4 regions of the Streptomyces sp. NPDC016851 genome follow, and region 1 is predicted to be linked to each of the others. Evidence: riboswitches for the same ligand, from Rfam matches in the RefSeq annotation. Region 1 holds a riboswitch; each other region holds the start of a gene.

Evidence for each region. Region 1 has a riboswitch for cyclic di-AMP ahead of ACZ3I3_RS14080 (M23 family metallopeptidase). Riboswitches for the same ligand answer to the same signal wherever they lie in the genome.
Region 2: linked by a shared signal. The riboswitch ahead of ACZ3I3_RS06865 (transglycosylase SLT domain-containing protein) and the one ahead of ACZ3I3_RS14080 (M23 family metallopeptidase) in region 1 are both predicted to bind cyclic di-AMP.
Region 3: linked by a shared signal. The riboswitch ahead of ACZ3I3_RS18455 (M23 family metallopeptidase) and the one ahead of ACZ3I3_RS14080 (M23 family metallopeptidase) in region 1 are both predicted to bind cyclic di-AMP.
Region 4: linked by a shared signal. The riboswitch ahead of ACZ3I3_RS09545 (transglycosylase family protein) and the one ahead of ACZ3I3_RS14080 (M23 family metallopeptidase) in region 1 are both predicted to bind cyclic di-AMP.

Annotation. Positions count from the first base shown of each region.
Region 1 is NZ_JBVHEP010000007.1:218,702-223,737, reverse strand. It holds gene ACZ3I3_RS14090 (M16 family metallopeptidase) at 1-1,112, shown strand, start outside; gene ACZ3I3_RS14085 (M16 family metallopeptidase) at 1,109-2,497, shown strand; cyclic di-AMP (ydaO/yuaA leader) riboswitch at 2,690-2,853, shown strand; gene ACZ3I3_RS14080 (M23 family metallopeptidase) at 2,867-3,652, shown strand; gene ACZ3I3_RS14075 (GntR family transcriptional regulator) at 3,840-4,535, shown strand; gene ACZ3I3_RS14070 (HPr family phosphocarrier protein) at 4,731-5,012, opposite strand.
Region 2 is NZ_JBVHEP010000003.1:319,113-324,148, forward strand. It holds gene ACZ3I3_RS06855 (LolA family protein) at 1-662, opposite strand, end outside; gene ACZ3I3_RS06860 (polyprenyl synthetase family protein) at 894-1,904, opposite strand; cyclic di-AMP (ydaO/yuaA leader) riboswitch at 2,424-2,597, shown strand; gene ACZ3I3_RS06865 (transglycosylase SLT domain-containing protein) at 2,601-3,380, shown strand; gene ACZ3I3_RS06870 (HAD family hydrolase) at 3,344-4,192, opposite strand; gene ACZ3I3_RS06875 (GNAT family N-acetyltransferase) at 4,385-5,036, shown strand, end outside.
Region 3 is NZ_JBVHEP010000010.1:216,453-221,488, reverse strand. It holds gene ACZ3I3_RS18465 (SGNH/GDSL hydrolase family protein) at 1-476, opposite strand, end outside; gene ACZ3I3_RS18460 (DUF6250 domain-containing protein) at 622-1,338, opposite strand; gene ACZ3I3_RS18455 (M23 family metallopeptidase) at 1,533-2,441, opposite strand; cyclic di-AMP (ydaO/yuaA leader) riboswitch at 2,446-2,607, opposite strand; gene ACZ3I3_RS18450 (alpha-galactosidase) at 2,919-4,994, opposite strand.
Region 4 is NZ_JBVHEP010000004.1:386,777-391,812, reverse strand. It holds gene ACZ3I3_RS09560 (DUF501 domain-containing protein) at 1-13, opposite strand, end outside; gene ACZ3I3_RS09555 (FtsB family cell division protein) at 67-543, opposite strand; gene eno (phosphopyruvate hydratase) at 648-1,928, opposite strand; gene ACZ3I3_RS09545 (transglycosylase family protein) at 2,207-2,887, opposite strand; cyclic di-AMP (ydaO/yuaA leader) riboswitch at 2,892-3,058, opposite strand; gene ACZ3I3_RS09540 (transglycosylase family protein) at 3,287-4,246, opposite strand; gene ACZ3I3_RS09535 (cytochrome P450 family protein) at 4,375-5,036, opposite strand, start outside.

The sequences.
Region 1 (5,036 bases):
GCTTCGAGCGGACCAACTACTTCGAGACCATGCCCGCCCACCAGCTGGAGCTCGCCCTCTGGCTGGAGGCCGACCGCATGGGCTCCCTGCTGGCCGCGCTCGACGACGAGTCGATGGAAAACCAGCGGGACGTCGTCAAGAACGAGCGCCGGCAGCGCTACGACAACGTCCCCTACGGCACCGCCTTCGAGAAGCTGACCGCCCTCGCCTACCCGGCGGGCCACCCCTACCACCACACGCCGATCGGCTCGATGGCCGACCTGGACGCCGCCACCCTGGAGGACGCACGCGCGTTCTTCCGCACCTACTACGCGCCGAACAACGCCGTGCTCTCCGTGGTCGGCGACATCGACCCGGAGCAGACCCTGGCCTGGATCGAGAAGTACTTCGGCTCCATCCCCGGCCACGACGGCAAGCCCGCGCCCCGCGACGGCGCGCTGCCGGAGACCATCGGCGAGCAGCTGCGCGAGGTCGTCGAGGAGGAGGTCCCGGCGCGCGCCCTGATGGCCGCCTACCGGCTGCCGCAGGACGGCACGCGCGCGTGCGACGCGGCCGACCTAGCCCTCACGGTCCTCGGCGGCGGCGAGTCCTCCCGCCTGTACAACCGCCTCGTACGGCGCGACCGTACGGCCGTGGCGGCCGGCTTCGGCCTGCTGCGGCTCGCCGGGGCGCCCTCCCTGGGGTGGCTGGACGTGAAGACGTCCGGTGACGTGGAGGTCCCGGTCATCGAGTCCGCCATCGACGAGGAGCTCGCCCGGTTCGCCGAGGAGGGCCCCACGGCCGAGGAGATGGAGCGCGCCCAGGCCCAGCTGGAGCGCGAGTGGCTGGACCGGCTGGGCACGGTCGCCGGCCGCGCCGACGAACTGTGCCGGTACGCCGTCCTGTTCGGCGACCCGCAGCTCGCCCTGACCGCCGTGCAGCGCGTGCTGGAGGTGACGGCCGAGGAGGTCCAGGAGGTCGCCAAGGCCCGCCTGCGGCCCGACAACCGCGCGGTGCTCGTCTACGAGCCCGTCGCCGGCGAGACGGGCGACGCGGAGACCGCCGAGGACGCCGACACCACCGACGACACCGCAGCCGCGGCCCTGAACGAGAACGAGGAGGCGGCCAAGTGACCGAGCTCGCCACGATGGACTTCCACCCCCAGCCGCAGGCGGGCGACGCCAAGCCGTGGGCCTTCCCGGCCCCCGAGCGCGGCACGCTCGGCAACGGCCTGACGGTCCTGCGCTGCCACCGCCCCGGCCAGCAGGTCGTCGCCGTGGAGGTACTGCTGGACGCGCCCCTGGACGCCGAGCCGGCCGGCCTCGACGGCGTGGCCACGATCATGGCCCGGGCCTTCTCCGAGGGCACCGACAAGCACTCCGCCGAGGACTTCGCCGCCGAGCTGGAGCGCGCCGGCGCCACCCTCGACGCGCACGCCGACCACCCCGGCGTCCGGCTCAGCCTGGAGGTGCCGGCCTCCCGGCTCGCCAAGGGGCTCGGCCTGGTCGCCGACGCCCTGAGGGCCCCCGCGTTCGCGGACAGCGAGGTCGAGCGGCTGGTCCGCAACCGCCTCGACGAGATCCCGCACGAGCTGGCCAACCCCGCCCGCCGTGCCGCCAAGGAGCTCTCCAAGGAGCTGTTCCCGTCGGACTCGCGCATGTCGCGGCCCCGCCAGGGCACCGAGGAGACGGTCGTAGCGATCGACTCCGCGGCCGTACGCGCCTTCTACGAGAGGCACGTCAGGCCCGCCACGGCCACGGTCGTGGTCGTCGGCGACCTCACCGGCATCGACCTCGACGCCCTGCTCGGCGACACGCTGGGCGCCTGGACCGGCTCCGCGGCCGAGCCGCGCCCGGTGCCGCCGGTGACGGCCGACGACACGGGCAGGGTCGTCATCGTGGACCGCCCCGGCGCCGTACAGACGCAGCTGCTGATCGGCCGGATCGGCCCGGACCGGCACGACCGCGTGTGGCCCGCGCAGGTGCTCGGCACGTACTGCCTCGGCGGCACCCTCACCTCCCGCCTGGACCGCGTGCTGCGCGAGGAGAAGGGCTACACCTACGGGGTGCGGGCGTTCGGCCAGGTCCTCAGGTCCGCCCCGGACGGGACCGGTGCCGCGATGCTCGCCATCAGCGGCTCCGTGGACACGCCCAACACCGGCCCCGCCCTCCAGGACCTCTGGACGGTGCTGCGCACGCTCGCCGCCGAGGGGCTGACCGACGCCGAGCGGGACGTCGCCGTGCAGAACCTGGTCGGCGTGGCGCCGCTGAAGTACGAGACGGCGGCGGCCGTCGCGAGCACGCTGGCCGACCAGGTCGAGCAGCACCTGCCCGACGACTTCCAGGCCACGCTGTACCGGCAGCTCGCCGCGACCGGCACCGTGGAGGCCACCGCGGCGGCCGTCAGCGCCTTCCCGGTGGACCGGCTGGTGACCGTGCTCGTCGGTGACGCGGCGCAGATCAAGGGCCCGGTCGAGGCCCTGGGCATCGGCGAAGTCTCGGTCGTCGCCGCCGAGTAGGAGCACACGCGCGCAGGGGCCCTGGTTGTCTTCTAAGGCACCAGGGCTCCTTTATGCCCGAATTGGTGCGGAGGTTGCCTGTCTGCCCTGTGGGATGCGCTACAAAAACCGGGATCCGTTTGGGAATTGAAAGTGGCCCCGCTTAGGTTCGTCCGGGCTGTTCGTCAGGCAGTGCGCCGCACCCGCGGCACCGGACAGTCATCGCCGAGTCCCCGTACGGCGCGAGCCAGGGGAGCCGGGGACCCACCGCAGTCCCTGGGGTGAATCGGACGCCCGCGCGAGCCGCGAGGGGGTCCGTAGGAGACCTTCCTGCTCCGAACCCGTCAGCTAACCCGGTAGGCGAGAAGGAAGGAAAGGACCAGGCACTCCATGGCGTTCACCCGCGCCACCGGGAAGCACCGTCGTCCCAGCCGGATGCAGCGCGGCACCGCCCGCGCGGCGGGCGTCGCGGCCCTCGCCACCACCGGTGTCATCGGCACCGTGGCCGCCCCGGCCTTCGCCGCAGAGCCCGCCGTCGAGCAGACCGGCCTCACCCCCGTCGTCACCATGGGCGACACCGTGGCCCAGCAGATCGACGCCCAGGCCGCCGCCCAGAAGCAGGCCGCCGAGGAGGCCGCCGCCAAGAAGAAGGCCGAGGAGGCCGCCCGCGAGCGGGCCGCCGAGGCGGCCAAGGAGGCCAAGGAGGCCGCCGAGAAGGCCCGCGAGGCCAAGGAGCGCGCCGCCCGCGAGGCCGAGCGCAAGCGCCTCAACACGTTCGTGCCCCCGATCTCCGGCTCGTACGTCTCCACCGCCTACCAGGCCAGCAGCGGCCTGTGGTCCTCCGGCAGCCACACCGGTGTCGACTTCCACGCCGCCAGCGGCACCTCCGTCCACGCGGTCGGCATGGGCGAGGTCGTCGAGGCCGGCTGGGGCGGCTCCTACGGCAACCAGATCGTGATCAAGATGAACGACGGCACGTACACCCAGTACGGCCACCTGTCGTCCATCAGCGTCTCGGTGGGCCAGAAGGTCACCCCCGGCCAGCAGATCGGCCTGTCCGGCGCGACCGGCAACGTCACCGGTGCGCACCTGCACTTCGAGGCCCGTACGAGCCCCGAGTACGGCTCGGACATCGACCCGGTCGCCTACCTCCGCTCGCACGGCGTGAGCATCTGACGGCGTACCACTCCGCTTCCCGAGGCCCCGGCTCCCCGAGCCGGGGCTTTCGGCGTTTGTGACGCCCGGCTGTCCAAAAAATATCCCTGGATTCCGGTCCGCCGTCGGAAATTCCGGCTCATTGCAATAGAGTCACGGAACACGTGTCACTCGTCGACGTTTCACGGGGATTAAACGGAGGTCGGTCATGCGCATTCCGGCGCACTCGGTGTGCACGGCCATCCGGGACGACATCGTCGCGGGTGTCTACGAACGCGGCGGCCGGCTGACCGAGGAACTCCTCGCCCGCCGCTACGGTGTCTCGCGCGTCCCCGTCCGGGAGGCCCTGCGCACCCTGGAGGCCGAGGGCTTCGTGGTCACCCGGCGGCACGCGGGCGCGTGCGTCGCCGAACCCACCGAGCAGGAGGCCGCCGACCTGCTGGAGATGCGGTTGCTGCTGGAGCCGCTCGGCGCGGCCCGCGCCGCCCAGCGCCGCACCGAGGCCCATCTGAAGGTCCTGCGCGGCCTGGTCAGGCTCGGCCAGGAGCGCGCCCGCCGGGGCAACAGCGACGACCTGCGCTCCCTGGGCGGCTGGTTCCACGAGACGCTCGCACAGGCCTCCGGCAGCCCCGCGCTGACCTCGATGCTGACCCAGCTCCGCCACAAGATCGCCTGGATGTACACCGTCGAGGCGCCGGCCGGGCCCGTGGAGTCCTGGACCGAGCACGGCGCGATCGTGGACGCGGTGGCGCGCGGGGACAGTGAGCGCGCGCGGGCGGTCACGGCGCTGCACACCGAGCGCGCGACGGCCGCGCACCGGCTGCGTTTCGGCTCCGCCGGGGAGCGGGCCGAGCGTGTGAGGAACTCGCAACATCCCGTAAACACGGCGAGCCTGCGGCATTAACACGAGAGCCGTATACAAAGAGAAGGTAATTCGCGGGGGATTATTTCTGTTGCCCGGGAACGGGAAATACGCGGCCGCCCGTGACCGGAAATGGCGGGCCGTGGCCGGGAATGGCGAAGGGCTCGCCCGATGAATTCGGACGAGCCCTTCTGGTTGCGCCGGGCCGGGGGTACCGGATCAGGCGCGAAAGAATGCTCAGACGGTCTCGGGCAGTTCCTCGAGACCCTCGGAGACCAGCTTCGCCAGCCGGTCCAGGGCGGCGTCCGCACCCTCGGCGTCGGAGGCGAGGACGATCTCCTCGCCGCCCTGGGCACCGAGGCCGAGGACGGCCAGCATGGAGGCCGCGTTGACGGGGTTGCCGTCTGCCTTGGCGATCGTCACCGGGACGCCTGCGGCCGTGGCGGCTCGGACGAAGATGGAGGCGGGGCGGGCGTGGAGGCCCTCGGCCCAGCCGACGTTGACGCGGCGCTCAGCCATGTGTTGCTGCCCTTCGGTTTTCAG
Region 2 (5,036 bases), on a different contig from region 1:
TTGTAGGCGTCCCGGCCGGCGACCTGGGCGGTGCCGTCCACGGTCACGGCGGTCGTGTCGTCGGTGGCCTTCAGCGCCTCCTCGGCGAAGTCCTTCGGCGTGGCCGGCGGCTGCTGGTCCTTCCCGCGCTCCGGGCTGCCGGAGGCGGTGCCGTGGTAGACCTCGTTCGACTTGCTGTCGTAGCCCCAGACGTCCTTGCCGTTGTGGACGATGCTGTACTCGGCGGCGTTCTCCAGCAGCGACAGCTTCTGCTTGTCCGGGCCGTCGGCCGCGACACGCAGGGTGTGCGTGCCGGAGGCCAGTTCCGTGAGCTTGGCCGTCGGGTCGGCGGAGGAGCCGCCCTCGCCCTGGCCCGCGGCCCCGGACATCAGGCTGCTCTCCAGCCCGCCGAGGTCCGGCAGGCCGAGGTCCGTGCTGATCTTCACCGTGCCGGACAGCTGCTGGACGTCCGACTGGGCGATCTTCTCGATGAGCTGCTGGGCGGTGATCTTCGGGAGGTCGGGGTCACCGGAGTCGGCGAGTGCGGGGACCAGGCCGATCGTCGCGGCCGCCACCCCCATCACCGTGACCGGGACGACGTACCGCGCGGCTTTGCGCCGCCCGGAGCGCTGCTCGTCGACCTCCCCGGCGGTCGTGCTGTCGTCGGATGCGTACGGTGCCATGTGTGCCCTACCTCCGTGATCGGCGGCGGCTGTCCGTGTCGTGCACGCACTCGTCCCTGAGCCGCCATTCTCACCCGAACTGGTGAGGAGTGGTGTTTTCCGTGGTGACCATCTGACCAAATCGGCCGGCGAAATACGTCAGACCCCGGGATCAACTCCACGTACTGCTGCGGTATGACACGAGGGGGCGGCATCTCCCCCGACCCGTAGGGGTCCTGGGGGAGAAATGCGCTAGCCGGCCCGGTGCACCACCGCGTCGGACAGCTCCACCAGCGCCGTCTTCGCGGTGCATTCGGGCAGTGGCGCCAGCGCCGAGCGGGCGTCCTGGGCGTAGCGGACGGTGTCCCGCCGGGCCTGTTCCAGCGCCGGGTGGCCCCGCAGCAGGCGCAGGGCCTCGGCGTGCCGGTCGTCGTCGGTGAGGTCGGAGTCCAGCAGTTCGCACAGGGCGATGTCGTCCGCGAGTCCGAGCCGGGCCGCGCGCTCGCGCAGCCGCAGCACGGGCAGCGTGGGGATGCCCTCGCGCAGATCGGTGCCGGGCGTCTTGCCGGACTCGTGGGAGTCGGAGGCGATGTCCAGGACGTCGTCCGCGAGCTGGAAGGCGACACCGAGCCGTTCGCCGTACTGGGTCAGCACGTCCACGACCGTGTCGTCGGCGCCGGACATCATCGCGCCGAACCGGCACGACACCGCCACCAGCGAGCCGGTCTTGCCGCCCAGCACGTCGAGGTAGTGCTCGACCGGGTCGCGGCCGTCCTGCGGTCCGGCCGTCTCCAGGATCTGCCCGGTCACCAGCCGCTCGAACGCCTCGGCCTGGACCCGCACCGCCTCCGGGCCGAGGTCGGCCAGGATGTGCGAGGCGCGGGCGAAGAGGAAGTCCCCGGTGAGGACCGCGACGGAGTTGCCCCAGCGGGCGTTCGCGCTCGCCACCCCGCGCCGCACGGTGGCCTCGTCCATCACGTCGTCGTGGTACAGCGTGGCGAGGTGGGTCAGCTCCACGACGACGGCCGACGGCACGATCCCGGGCGCGTACCGGTCGCCGAACTGGGCGGCGAGCATCACGAGCAGCGGACGGAACCGCTTGCCACCGGCCCGGACCAGGTGCTGGGCGGCCTCCGTGATGAAGGGCACCTCACTCTTGGTGGCCTCGAGCAAGCCTTCCTCGACAGCCGCCATCCCGGCCTGGACATCGGCTTCCAGAGCCTGGTCCCGCACGCTCAGCCCGAACGGCCCGACGTCGGTCACGAGGGGTCTCCTGTCTGCTGGTGTCTGCCGGTGTGTCTGCTGGTGATTACGCGGTTTGTCGATAGGTCGCTGCCATCACTCGAGTCAGCGTATCCGGTCACGTTTCGATCACCGCCAGCGCCCAGGGTTACAGGCCGGGTGGTATCCGATCACGACCGCAATGTTTTCGATCAGCTCATAAGAACAGACATTTATCGACTTACCAGCCGATAGCGAGCTATGCACGATTTGCGGCATTGGATAAGCGAATTCCCCTAAGTGCAAATCGCCCCACGGACTCGTGATCAGTGAGTTGAATCACGTTATCCCCTGGGACATCCCACTCCGGCACCGGCCCGTACCTCCTTCCGCCGCACGCAAGTTGAGCCTTGGCTCCAGCAAAGGATCAAGTGCCCCATACGCCCCTGACCAAGGTCAACCGCTCGATATGTGACTCCGGTGCTTGTTCCCGACATGTGCTCTCGCATACGTTCCGGGCCTGTCCGGCGGACGCCGAATCCTGCCACCGCCCGGACACCCCACACGAACCCACTCACTCACGCAGGGCAGGAGCGGGGGACCCAGGTAAGTCGCCGGTCCGCGCAGCGGAACGGCTCGGGGTGAAGCCGCGTACAGCGCACAGCGCCGTACGCGGCCGGGCACCTCCCGGCCCGAACCCGACAGCTCACCTCGCAGGCGCCGGAGAGGAACATCCCCATGCCCCGAGGCAAGCACCGTCGCCCCAGAACCAGTCAGTTCACCCGTCGCGTCATGGCCGCCGGCACCGGCGGAGCGGCCCTCGCCCTGCCGCTGATCGGCGCGACGCAGGCCAACGCCGCCCAGCCGGCCCAGAGCGCACCCACCGTGTCGCAGTCCGTGCCGCAGGCGGCCCAGCCCGCCAAGTCCCTCACGTACACCGTCACCAAGGGCGACTCGCTCGCCCGCATCGCGGACAAGTACGACGTGTCGGGCGGCTGGAAGCAGCTCTACAAGGACAACCGCGCCGCCGTCGGCGACAACCCGCAGCTGATCCACCCGGGTCTGAAGCTCACGGTGAAGACGGCCAAGGCGGACGCCGGGAAGAAGACGGCGACCAAGTCCTCCGCCCCCGCCAAGCCGGCCGCGAAGCCCGCCGGTGGCGTCGCCAAGGCCACCCAGGCCTCCGTGAAGACCTACGCGAACAACCTGGACGGCTGGATCCGCGAGGCGCTGGACATCATGGCGCAGAAGGGGATCCCGGGTTCGTACGACGGCATCCACCGCAACATCATGCGCGAGTCGTCCGGCAACCCCCAGGCGATCAACAACTGGGACTCGAACGCCGCCAAGGGCACCCCGTCCAAGGGTCTGCTCCAGACCATCGACCCGACCTTCCAGGCCTACCACGTGGACGGCACGTCGTGGGACCCGTACGACCCGGTCGCCAACATCACGGCGGCCTGCAACTACGCGGCGGCCCGCTACGGCTCGATCGACAACGTCAACGGCCCGTACTGATCCGTCCCGCCCAGCAGTCGTTCGAGGACGACGGCGATGCCGTCGTCCTCGTTCGACAGGGTGACCTCGTCGGCCACGGCCTTGAGCTCGGGATGGGCGTTGGCCATGGCGACGCCGTGGGCGGCCCAGTCGAACATCGGGATGTCGTTGGGCATGTCACCGAAGGCGAGGGTGTCCGACGGCCGCAGCCCCAGGTGCTCGGCGGCCAGCGCCAGGCCGGTGGCCTTGGTGATGCCGCACGGCTGGAGCTCGACCGTGCCGGGCCCCGACATCGTCACCGTCGCCAGTGAACCGACCACCGAGCGGGCCGTCGCCGCCAACTCGTCGTCCGACAGGTGGGGATGGCGCAGCAGCACCTTGCTGATGGGCTCGCCCCACAGGTCGTCGCGCCGGTCGACCCGCACCGCCGGCAGGGTCGGGTGCGGCATCAGGTAGCCCGGCTCGATGAGCGTGAGGCCGTCGACCCCGTCCTGGTCGACCGCGGCGTACACCTGCCCCACCTCGGCCTCGATCTTGCCGAGGGCGGTCTCCGCCAGCTCCCGGTCCAGAGTGATGGACCACAGCAGCCGGTCCGCGCCGGCGTCGTACACCTGCGCGCCCTGTCCGCACACCGCGAGCCCCGTACAGCCGAGGTCGTCCAGGAGCGGCCGCACTCTCGGCGCCGGCCGGCCCGTCACCACGAGGTGCCGGGCACCGGCGTCCACCACCCGCGTGAGTGCGGCGAGGGACCGGTCGGACAGGGTGTCGTCGCCGCGCAGCAGCGTCCCGTCCAGGTCGGTGGCGATGAGTGAATATGCGAGGGGTGCGGCCATGATCAGAGAATACGGACAACGCGCCCCTTCGTTTCATCGCACGGCGCACGCCGATTGCCCGGTTGAAGGCCTCTGCACCAGTTGGCAACAAGATGGTCCGCTACCTACCCGTGGGGCCGTCTCGGGCGGTACCTTCCAAGTGTCCAGGGGGGACTTGATCGGGGGGTCAGGTTGAGCAGTGGGCGCATACGTGTGGCTCGGCCCGGGGAGCTCGGCGAGGGGGAGAAGGAGCGCTGGCGCGCGCTGCGCGCGGCGTCGGAGACACCGCGCAACCCCTTCATGGAACCGGAGTTCGCCGAAGCCGTCGGCCTGGTGAAGCCGCGGGCGCGGGTCGCGGTGGTGTACGAGGGGCTGGAGCCGGCCGGCTTCCTGCCCCATGAACGGGGCCCGTTGGGGCAAGGACGGGCCATCGGGCTGGGCGTCTCGGACGCGCAGGGCGCGATCCTGCGGCCCGGCCTGCGTCTGGACACGGGCGAACTGCTGCGGGCCTGCTCGCTGTCGAGCTTCGCCTTCGACAACCTGGAGGCCGAGCAGCGGCTGTTCGTCCGGTACGCGGCCGAGGAGCACGCCACCTACGTCATCGACGTGGAGAAGGGCTACGAGACATACGAGTCGGTGCTGCGCGCCCAGTCGCCGAAGTTCCTGAAGACCACCCTGGCCAAGGAGCGCAGGCTGGGCCGGCAGGTCGGCGAGCTGCGGTTCGTCTTCGACGAGCGCGAGCCGGCCGCGCTGCGCACGCTCATGGAGTGGAAGTCGGCGCAGTACCGCAGGACGGGCCGCCGGGACCGGTTCGCCCGGGAGTGGATCACCCGGCTCGTGGGGCGGCTGGCCGAGACCCGGGCGC
Region 3 (5,036 bases), on a different contig from region 1:
CGCAGGGACCACAGGTCGAGCACCGGGCAGCCGTACCGGTCGGCGATGGCCCGCACATGCCCGTTGTACGTCGCGATCTTGCCGCGCAAGTGCTTGAGCACGGGCATCCCACGCGTGTCGAACCCGGTCGTCACCATCACCGTGCCGGCCACGGCGGTGAGCCGCACCAGGGCCCGCTCGAAGCGCTCGGCCACCTCGTCCGGGTCGGTACCCGGCCGGAGGATGTCGTTGCCCCCGGCACAGAACGAGACGAGGTCCGGGGCCATTTCGACGGCCCGCGGAACCTGGTCCGCCACGATCTGGTCGAGGAGTTTCCCGCGCACGGCGAGGTTGGTGTAGTGGAAGTCGCCTTCGGGCCGGCGGTCGGCGAGCAGGACGGCGAACCGGTCGGCCCAGCCGACGAACGCCCCGTCGGGGCCGGGATCACCGACGCCCTCGGTGAAGCTGTCCCCCACCGCCACGTACGACCCGATCACTGCTGTGCTGTCACTCTTCGAATCGTCTGCCACAGCAGCACATGATTCACCTTCCAATGTGACCTACGCGACCGTAGGAAAGGGTTGACGGGCGGTGAGATAAGCCACTCCCCAAGTGTTCACCAACTCCGGAATAGGACACCTGTCAGCGATGTTGGGGGTTCAGTCGCCACACCCGGAATCCTGTGATCCGGAAGTGACTCCACACGGTCCGGAAGCCGAAGTGCCCACTCGTGTACGGCTCCGGATCGCGGTAGTCGAAGACGAGCCTCCCGTTGTTCCACCACCGCACCGTCGAACCGTCGGAGACGATCCGCACGCGGTTCGGCTCACCCGGCACCAGCAGCGGCTCGGTGTAGTCGTAGACCAGGGGCCGGACACCGGGCTGCCCGACGTACCGCCGCAGCCGGGTCGTGGTGTTGTAGTTGGCACCGTAACCGGCGTAGTACGTCGTCAGGTGGTCGTACTCCTCCAGCGCCCCACCGCGCGGCGTCGCGAAGAGGTCGCCCGGGGAGCGGACGTCGGTCGCGTTCCAGAAGTTGTTGAGGTCCGAGACTCGGTCGTTGGCCCCACCCTCGGAGACCGGCGTGGCGGTGTACTCGAGGACGTACGGCCCTTCGAGCCGCTGCCTGAACCATACGGTCGCCCCGCTCGGCACGTCGATCTCCAGAACGCCACGGGACGCGGTGACGGTGCCACCGTTCTGGAGTTCGGTAGCCCACTGGGCGAGACCGTGACAGAAGTCGTCCCGGGCGATGAGGCGGCGGTGCCGGGGCGCGGCGTGGGCGGTGCCCGTCGGGACGAGGGCCGCCGCGGCGGCTCCGGCGGCCAGGGTTGCGAACGCTCTGCGAGTGGTCGGCACGGGACAGGTCTCCTTGGGGATCCGCCTGGAAGGCTCCAGAAAGCGCTTGCGCTCCGGACGGGATCACTGTGTCCCAACTGCCGCCCGCTGTCGATCCCTTGGGACGGTCGGAAGGTGCGCGCACACCGAAGGCCGGACCCGGGGATCGGGGTCCGGCCTTCGGTCGCGTGTCAGGCAGGTGGTGACGCGGTCGGTCAGCCGACGGAGACGCCGTGCGAGCGCAGGAAGGCGACCGGGTCCACGTCCGAGCCGTAGTCCGGCGTGGTGCGGATCTCGAAGTGCAGGTGCGGTCCGGTCACGTTGCCGGTGGCGCCGGACAGGCCGATCTGCTGCCCGGCGCTCACGGTCTGGCCGGCCGAGACGGAGAGCGAGGACAGGTGGGCGTACTGCGCGTAGCTGCCGTCGTTCAGCCTGATGACGACCTGGTTGCCGTACGCGCCGCCCCACCCGGCGGAGACGACCGTGCCCGCGCCGACGGCCTTGAGCGAGGTGCCCGTCGGGACGACGAAGTCGACACCCGTGTGGTAGCCGCTGGACCACATGCTGCCGGACATCCGGTACGGGGTGCCGACGGTGGCACCGTCCACCGGGGCGCTGTAGCCGCTGGAGGTCGCGGCGGCGGGCTTGGCGGCGGCCGGCTTCGAGGGCGACTCGGCGGCGGACGACTTCGAGGCCGAGGACTTCGAGGGCTTGGAGGCCGAGGCCTTCGACGGGGCCGGGGACTCGCTCGCCGCCGCCTTCTTGCCGACCGCCAGCTTCAGCCCCGGGTGGATCAGCGACGGGTCGTCACCGATGGCGTCACGGTTGTCCGAGTAGAGCTTCTTCCAGCCGCCGTCGACGTTCTGCTCGTCGGCGATCTTCGCGAGGTAGTCACCGGCCCGCACGGTGTACGAGCGGGCGCCCGTGGCCTTTTCGGTGGCCTTCTTCTCGGCGGCCGGCGCGGACTGGACGGCCTTTTCCGGAGCCGACTGCGGGGTGGCGGCGTGGGCGCCGGTGGCCCCCATGAGCGGAAGGGCGAGAGCGGCCCCACCGGTTCCGGCGACGGCGATGGAGCGGGTGAAACGCTGGGACTTCGGGCGGCGATGCTTACCCTTCGCGGGCATGGCGAATTCCTCTCCGTCGCCTGCGAGGTGAGCTGTCGGGTTCGGACTGGAGATGCCCGGCCGCGCCGAGGCGCGGCTTAACCCCAAGCCGTTCCGGGAACCGGAACAGGCGTCTTACCTGTGGGTCCCCCGCTCCTGCCGTACGTCGGGTCAGTGTGTGCGGGCTCCGGGCGGCGGCAGGATTAGGCGTCCGTCCGGATTGGTGGGGAACGTAAGCGACCAGGACGCAAAGGGACAAGCTCGCGGTTGCCTGTGACGGCCTTTTTCTTGACGCGCCGACATTTTTTCCGTCACGGAGCGTGGATTACCGATCTCCAGCCTCCCGCAATCTCCCTGAATAACGCCGGAATTACGTGCACATGGCAACAACACATCGTCACGAATATGACGATGCTCACGCACCCCGGCCTCATCTCCTTTACAGCCGGGGCACGTTATACCTAAACAGTCGAAGCGCTCCCTATTCGGACAGAAGGGCTACTTGCGCTTAAGCCGGACCACGGTGGCGTCCAGATCGCCGCGCAGACCGACCCGCAGCCCGTGATGGAGCAGCACGGCTCCCCGGTGAACTTCGCCCGTTTCGCGGCATTCGTACGACGCCGCCGGGTCGAGACCCCGCAACCGGAGCGCCGGAACGGGCTCGCCGTAGCGCTGCGCCTGGAGCCAGGCGAGGACGACGGTCTCCTCGCCGAGGACGTACTGAACGGCGCTCAGGCCGCCCTCCGGCGGGCGCAGCCGGTACAGGTCGCCGCGCTGCACCACGGGCCGGATCTCCTTGTAGAGCTCCACCCAGTCCCGCGCCTCGGCGAGCTCCTCCTCCGTCCACCGGGTGAGGTCACCGCCGACCCCGAGCACCCCGGCCATGGCGCTGACGAACCGGAACCTCAGGGAGCTGGCCCGCTGGTTGAGCATGGCGTTCGGGCTGTCGGTGACCCAGGCGGCCATGACCCGGGCCGGGTGGATCTGGCTGAAGCCGTGCTGGATGGCGAGCCGGTCGAGCGGGTCGGTGTTGTCCGAGGTCCACACCTGGTCCGTACGGCCGAGCACACCGAGGTCGATCCGGCCGCCGCCGCCCGAGCAGGACTCGAAGGCCACCCCGGGGTGGGCGGCCCGCAGCCGGTCCAGCAGGGCGTACAGGGCGTGCACGTGGTCGACCCAGAGCCGCTGCGGGTAGGAGTCGTCCGGCCACCCGGCGTCGGTGAAGCAGCGGTTGAAGTCCCACTTGACGTAGTCGATCGGCGCGCTGGAGAGGAGCCCGTCGAGCTGCTCCCAGAGGTACTCCTGGACGTCCTCGCGGGCGAGGTTCAGTACGAGCTGATTGCGGAACTCCGTCCGCTTTCGTCCCGGTTGGTACTGCACCCAGTCCGGGTGCGCGCGGTACAGCTCGCTGTCCGGGTTGACCATCTCCGGCTCGACCCAGATGCCGAACTGCATGCCGAGGCCGTGCACGTGCTCGGCGAGCGGCTTCAGGCCGCCCGGGAAGCGGTCGGGGTTGGGGGCCCAGTCGCCGAGTCCGGCACGGTCACTGGTGCGCGTCCCGAACCACCCGTCGTCGACCACGAACAGCTCGACACCCATGGCGGCGGCCCGCTCGGCGAGCGCCCGCTGCTGCTCCTCGGAGATGTCGAACTCGGTGGCCTCCCACGAGTTGAACAGCACCGGCCGGTCCTGGTCCGCGTCCGGGATCACGTACGTCCGCTGATAGGCGTGCCAGGCGCGGCTGGCCCCGCCGTGCCCGCCGTCGCTCCAGAGCCCGGCGAAGACGGGAGTCGTGTACGACTCCCCCGTGCCCAGCATCAGCAGGCCCGATTCGTCGTAGCCGGCCCCGCCGGTGATCTGCACGCGTGCGTCCGGGAGCTGGGCCACGGCGATCCGCCATGACCCGGACCAGCCCAGGGCGCATGCGTAGACCTCGCCGTGCTCCTCGGTCGCGTCGGTGTCGAGCGCGACCCACGGCAGGTGCTGGTGACCGGTGTGGCCGCGGCGGCTGCCGATGACCCTCTCGCCGTGGGTGAGGTCGGAGCGCTCCAGCCGGGACTCGGCACCCCAGCGGCCGTGCAGCTGGGACAGCCGCCAGGAGTCGCGGTCGGGCAGGGTCCAGGTGGCGGAGTCGGCGCGCAGCACCTCGACGGCGGGTCCGCGGTTGTCGAGGGTCACCCGGCGTTCGACGACGTCCGTCGCGGAGCGCATCCGGTAGTGCAGCGTGATGGCCAGGTCGCCGTCGCGGAAGCGCAGCCGCAGCTCCCCGTCCTCGGTGTCATGGCCCTCGTAGGCCCACTCCGTGCCGCGCCGCTCGCCGGTGCGGACGGACAGGGCGGGCCGGGTGAAACGGGGGCCGCCCTCGACCGGATACTCCTCGCGTCCGTCGAGCGGTGACTCGAAGGGCCAGTAGTCCGGCAGCGGGCTGACGGCGAGGGCCTCGGCGTCCGCGAGGGCGATCCGGGGCCCCCAGTGCAGGTGCAGCAGTTCGTCCCGGTCGGTGACATGGACGGCGTAGCTGCTGGCCGGCCCGGAGAGGACCCATGTACGACCGTCTTCGGAGATGTCCAGCATCAAGGCCTCACAGATTCGAACAAGCCCGACCAGGGGCGACCA
Region 4 (5,036 bases), on a different contig from region 1:
GGGGCGTTTCCATGACTGTGTTCAGGCTGTCTTTCTCTGGGTTCAGGTCATTGGCTGGGGGTCGGGTCACCGGTCGGAGGCGTCGGCCTTGTCGACCCCGTCCCAGACGTTCGAGTACCAGGGGCGGTCGGCCGCCCCGAGGTCGGCGTGCGACTGCCTCGCCGCGTGCGGGTCGACGACGATGAATCCCGTCTCCCCCGGCATGACGTAGTGCAACCGCTTCCGGATCTGCTGCTCCGCGTACGCGTCGTCCTGCCAGCGCGCCTTCTGGTCGCGCAGCCGTTCGACGCGCTGCCGGGCCTGCTGCTGTTCGCGCTGCAGGTCGTCGATCTCGGCGCGCTGCGAGACGTACTCCCGCATCGGGTAGGCCAGGGCCACGATCAGCGAGCACATCACCAGGGCGAGCAGCGCGGCCCGGCCGGTCAGCCGTGAGCGGCGGGCCTGGCGCTTGGTCTGGGAGCGGTAGACCCGGGCCGCGGTCTGCTCGCCGAGCAGCCGGATCCTGGTCGCGGTGGAGAACCGGTCCCGGTCCTTCACGGCCATGTCTGTCCGCCTCCCGCTCCACCGTCATACGCGCGTACGTCCCCGGACACGGTACGGGACCGAGTACGGGGACGTACGTACGACGCTGCGTCTTGTGGCCGGGGTCAGCCCTTGAAGCGCGGGAACGCGCTGCGGCCGGCGTACACCGCCGCGTCGTCGAGGATCTCCTCGATGCGCAGCAGCTGGTTGTACTTGGCGACGCGCTCGGAGCGGGCCGGGGCGCCGGTCTTGATCTGGCCGCAGTTGGTGGCGACGGCCAGGTCGGCGATGGTGACGTCCTCGGTCTCGCCGGAGCGGTGGGACATCATGCACTTGAAGCCGTTGCGCTGGGCCAGCTCGACGGCGTCCAGGGTCTCGGTCAGCGAGCCGATCTGGTTGACCTTGACCAGGAGCGCGTTGGCCGCGCCCTCCTCGATGCCGCGGGCCAGGCGCTCGGGGTTGGTGACGAACAGGTCGTCGCCGACGAGCTGGACCTTGTCACCGAGCTTGGCGGTGATGGTCTTCCAGCCCTCCCAGTCGTCCTCGAACAGCGGGTCCTCGATGGAGACGAGCGGGTACGCGTCGACGAGCTCCGCGTAGTACTCGGTCATCTCGGCCGCCGAGCGCTCCTTGCCCTCGAAGGTGTAGACGCCGTCCTTGTAGAACTCGGACGCGGCGACGTCGAGCGCCAGGGCGATCTGCTCGCCGGGGGTGTAGCCGGCCTCGTTGATCGCCTCGAGGATGAGGTCGAGGGCCTCGCGGTTGGAGCCGAGGTTCGGGGCGAAGCCGCCCTCGTCGCCGAGGCCGGTGGCCAGGCCCTTGCTCTTCAGGACCTTCTTCAGCGTGTGGTAGACCTCGGCGCCCCAGCGCAGCGCCTCGGAGAAGGACTCCGCGCCGATCGGGGCGATCATGAACTCCTGGATGTCCACGTTGGAGTCGGCGTGCGAGCCGCCGTTCAGGATGTTCATCATCGGCACCGGCAGCAGGTGCGCGTTCGGGCCGCCCAGGTAGCGGAACAGCGGAAGGTCGCTGGCCTCGGAGGCGGCGTGGGCGACGGCGAGGGAGACGCCGAGGATGGCGTTGGCGCCGAGGGAGCCCTTGTTGTCGGTGGCGTCCAGGTCGAACATGGCCTGGTCGATCAGGCGCTGCTCGGTGGCGTCGTAGCCGACGAGCTCCGGGCCGATCTGCTCGATGACCGCGAGGACGGCCTTCTCCACACCCTTGCCGAGGTAGCGGTTCGAGTCGCCGTCGCGCAGCTCGATGGCCTCGAAGGCGCCCGTGGAGGCGCCGGACGGGACGGCGGCACGACCGGTGCTGCCGTCGTCGAGGCCGACCTCGACCTCGACCGTGGGGTTGCCTCGGGAGTCCAGGATTTCCCGGGCTACGACGACGTCGATGGACGGCACGAGCATCTCCTTCTTCATGTGACGCGGGTACGCGGGCCGCGGGGACCCGGCGAGGCGCGGGCCGCGGTGGCTCGCGACATGAGCCTAACCGGCTCCGGGCGATCGGCCACCGGGTCGCCCACCCCATGGACAGAACCGAGAGTAAATTGTTTCCGAACGGAACAAAGCCGGTTCGCAAAGACCGGCAGAAAAGACCGGCAGAAAAAACCCCGCCCCGGTGCGCACGGGGGATGACGCACCGGGGCGGGGAGCCCGTGGGGACGGGGGTGGGCCGCTGCTTACTTCAGGTGCAGCTGCTGGCCCGGGTAGATCAGGTTGGCGTCCGTGATGATGTCCTTGTTCAGCTCGAACAGCTTCTCCCAGCCGCCCTCGACCTTCTCCTCGGTCGCGATGGAGCTGAGGGTGTCGCCCTTGACGACCTTGTACTCGCCGTCGCCCTTCTTGACCTTCTTGCCGGTCGGGGTGGTGACGGTCTTCTGGGTCTTCTGGGTCTGGGCCGGGCGCTCGTCGGAGCGGGAGGCCGGCTGCTGCTCGGTCTGGCGGGTCTCGGTGGAGCCGCTGCTCTGCTCGGAGCCGCCGCTGTAGCCGGCGCTCGACAGGCCCTTGCCGCAGACCGGCCAGGCACCCTTGCCCTGGCTCGCGAGGACCTTCTCGGCGATCTCGATCTGCTGGGACTTGGTGGCCTGGTCGGCGGTGGAGGCGTACTTCGTGCCGCCGTAGCCGGACCAGGTGGAGGCGGAGAACTGCAGACCGCCGTAGTAGCCGTTGCCGGTGTTGATGGACCAGTTGCCGCCGGACTCGCACTGGGCGACGGCGTCCCACTCGGAGGCGGTGGCGGCGGAGGCGTTGCCGGCCGCCATCAGCGGGGCGGCGACGGCGGCACCGGTGACACCGGCGATGGCGATGACCCGAGAGGCCTTGGACGGACGGCGGTGCGTGCCCTTGCCGGAAAACAGCATGGAGAGATCCCCTCACCGACGCCTACGAGGTGAGCTGTCGGGTTCGGGCCGGTTGAGTTGCCCGGCCGCGTCCCTCCCGGGACGCGGCTTCACCCCAAGCCCTTCCGGCACAACCGGCCGGTAGGGCACTTACCTTGGGTCCCCCGCTCCTGCCTACGGCGCTTGACGCGACGACTGTTCCCGTGCGGCCGCTGGCAGGATTCGGCGTTGCGGCAGCCGGGGCTCGTGGTGACGAGCGGTCATGACCGTAGACATGCGATCCGCGGAATTTCAAAGACGATCAGGGCTTCTGAGATCTATCTCTCACCGCACCGATAAGGGACATTAGCCGCGAACGGTGACGTGAACTCGCACGGTTTCGGGGTGACTTCCACCCCCGTTTCCGTACTGCCCCACCGGCTACCGCTCGTCCGCTTCGACCCCTACCGTGAGCTTCTGACCGGGGCGGATGAGGTTCGGGTCGGTGCCGACGGCCGTCTCGTTCCCGACGTAGAGCGCGCGCCATCCGCCGCTGACATCAAGAGAGTTCGCGATGGACCAGAGGCTGTCGCCGGGGCGGACGGTGTAGGAGCCGTCCGTCGCCTCCCGGGCGGCCTCGCCGTCGCGCGAGGCGTGCCGTCCGGCGGAGCCGGAGGAACGGCCGTCCTCGGCCTTGGCGTCCTCGTCGGCGCTGGGGCCGCGGTGGCGGCCGGAAGTGGTGTCGGACGGGGCTGAAGAGCGGTCGTCCTGTGGCGACTTGGCGGGCTCGTCACGCTCCGGAGTGGGCGACGGGGAGCTGCCGGGCTCCTGGTCCTGCGACTGATCCCGTGACTGGTCCTGCGACTGGTCCGGGGACTGCTCCTGCGACTGCTCCTGTGACTGCTCCGTCGAGGGATCGGCAGAATCAGGCGACTTGTCGGAGTTGGTGGTTTCGTCCGACTCGGAGGAGTCGAGCAGTCCGGGTGAGTCCGTCGGAGCGGACGAGTCGGACGTGTCCGAGCCCTTGTCCTGTTCGAGGCCGGAGAGCAGACCGCAGGTGCGCCAGGCGCCGACCCCCTGGTCGGCGAGGATTCTCTCGGCCACGGCTATCTGCTGGGAGCGGCTGGCCAGGTCGGCACTCGGGGCGTAGTCGAGGCCGCCGTGGTTCTCCCAGTCCTCCTGGGACAACTGGAGGCCGCCGAAGTATCCGTTGCCGCTGTTCTGGCTCCAGGCGCCGCCGGTCTCGCAGTCCGCGACCCGGTCCCAGGTCGTGCCGTCGGCCGCGCTGGCACCGGAGGCTCCGAGGAGCGGGATCGCGATGGCGGAGCCGGTGACCCCGGCCGCGACGAGGAGAGCCGGAGCCTGGCGGGGGCGACGGTGCCGACCGTTCCCGGAGAGCATACGGAGACCTTTCGCGAGACAGCAGTGACCGGCGCGGCGCAGGGTCCCCCGGGCCGCGCTGATGATGGGTGAACGTATCGGCAGACGATCACTTGTCACAAGTTCATGCCGCGCAGATCACGTGAAGATCACAGGTCTGACGGCGTGTCATGTTTAGCCGGTGAGAACTCCACCGGCAGCGTGCGCAGCCCGCGCATGATGAGGCCGCCGCGCCATCTCAGCTCGGCCGGATCCGCCGCCAGCCGCAGGTCCGGGAGGCGGGTGAGAAGCGTGGCGAGCGCGGTCTGGCCCTCCAGACGGGCGAGCGGGGCGCCGAGGCAGTAGTGGATGCCGTGGCCGTAACCGAGGTGCTGGTTGTCGCGGCGGGCGAGGTCGAGCACGTCCGGACCGGCGAACCGCTCCGGGTCCCGGTCCGCGGCGGCCAGGACGACGAGGACCGGGTCGCCGGGCGCGATCTGCTGCCCGCCGATGGTGAGGGGCTGGGTGGCGAACCGCCAGGTGGCGAGTTCGACGGGGCCGTCGAAGCGCAGGAGTTCCTCGACGCCGGTCTCCAGGAGGCCGGTCTCCCCGGCGGCGAGGGACGCCTGGAGGCGTGCGCGCTGCTCGGGGTGGGTGAGCAGGGCGTAGGTGCCGTTGCCGATCAGGTTCACGGTCGTTTCGAAGCCGGCGAACAGAAGGATGAAGGCCATGGCCGCGGCCTCGTTCTCCGTGAGGTGCTCACCGTGGTCGGAGGCGCGGATGAGGCCGGAGATGAGGTCCTCGCCGGGGGCGGGCTCGTCGGGCAGCGCCT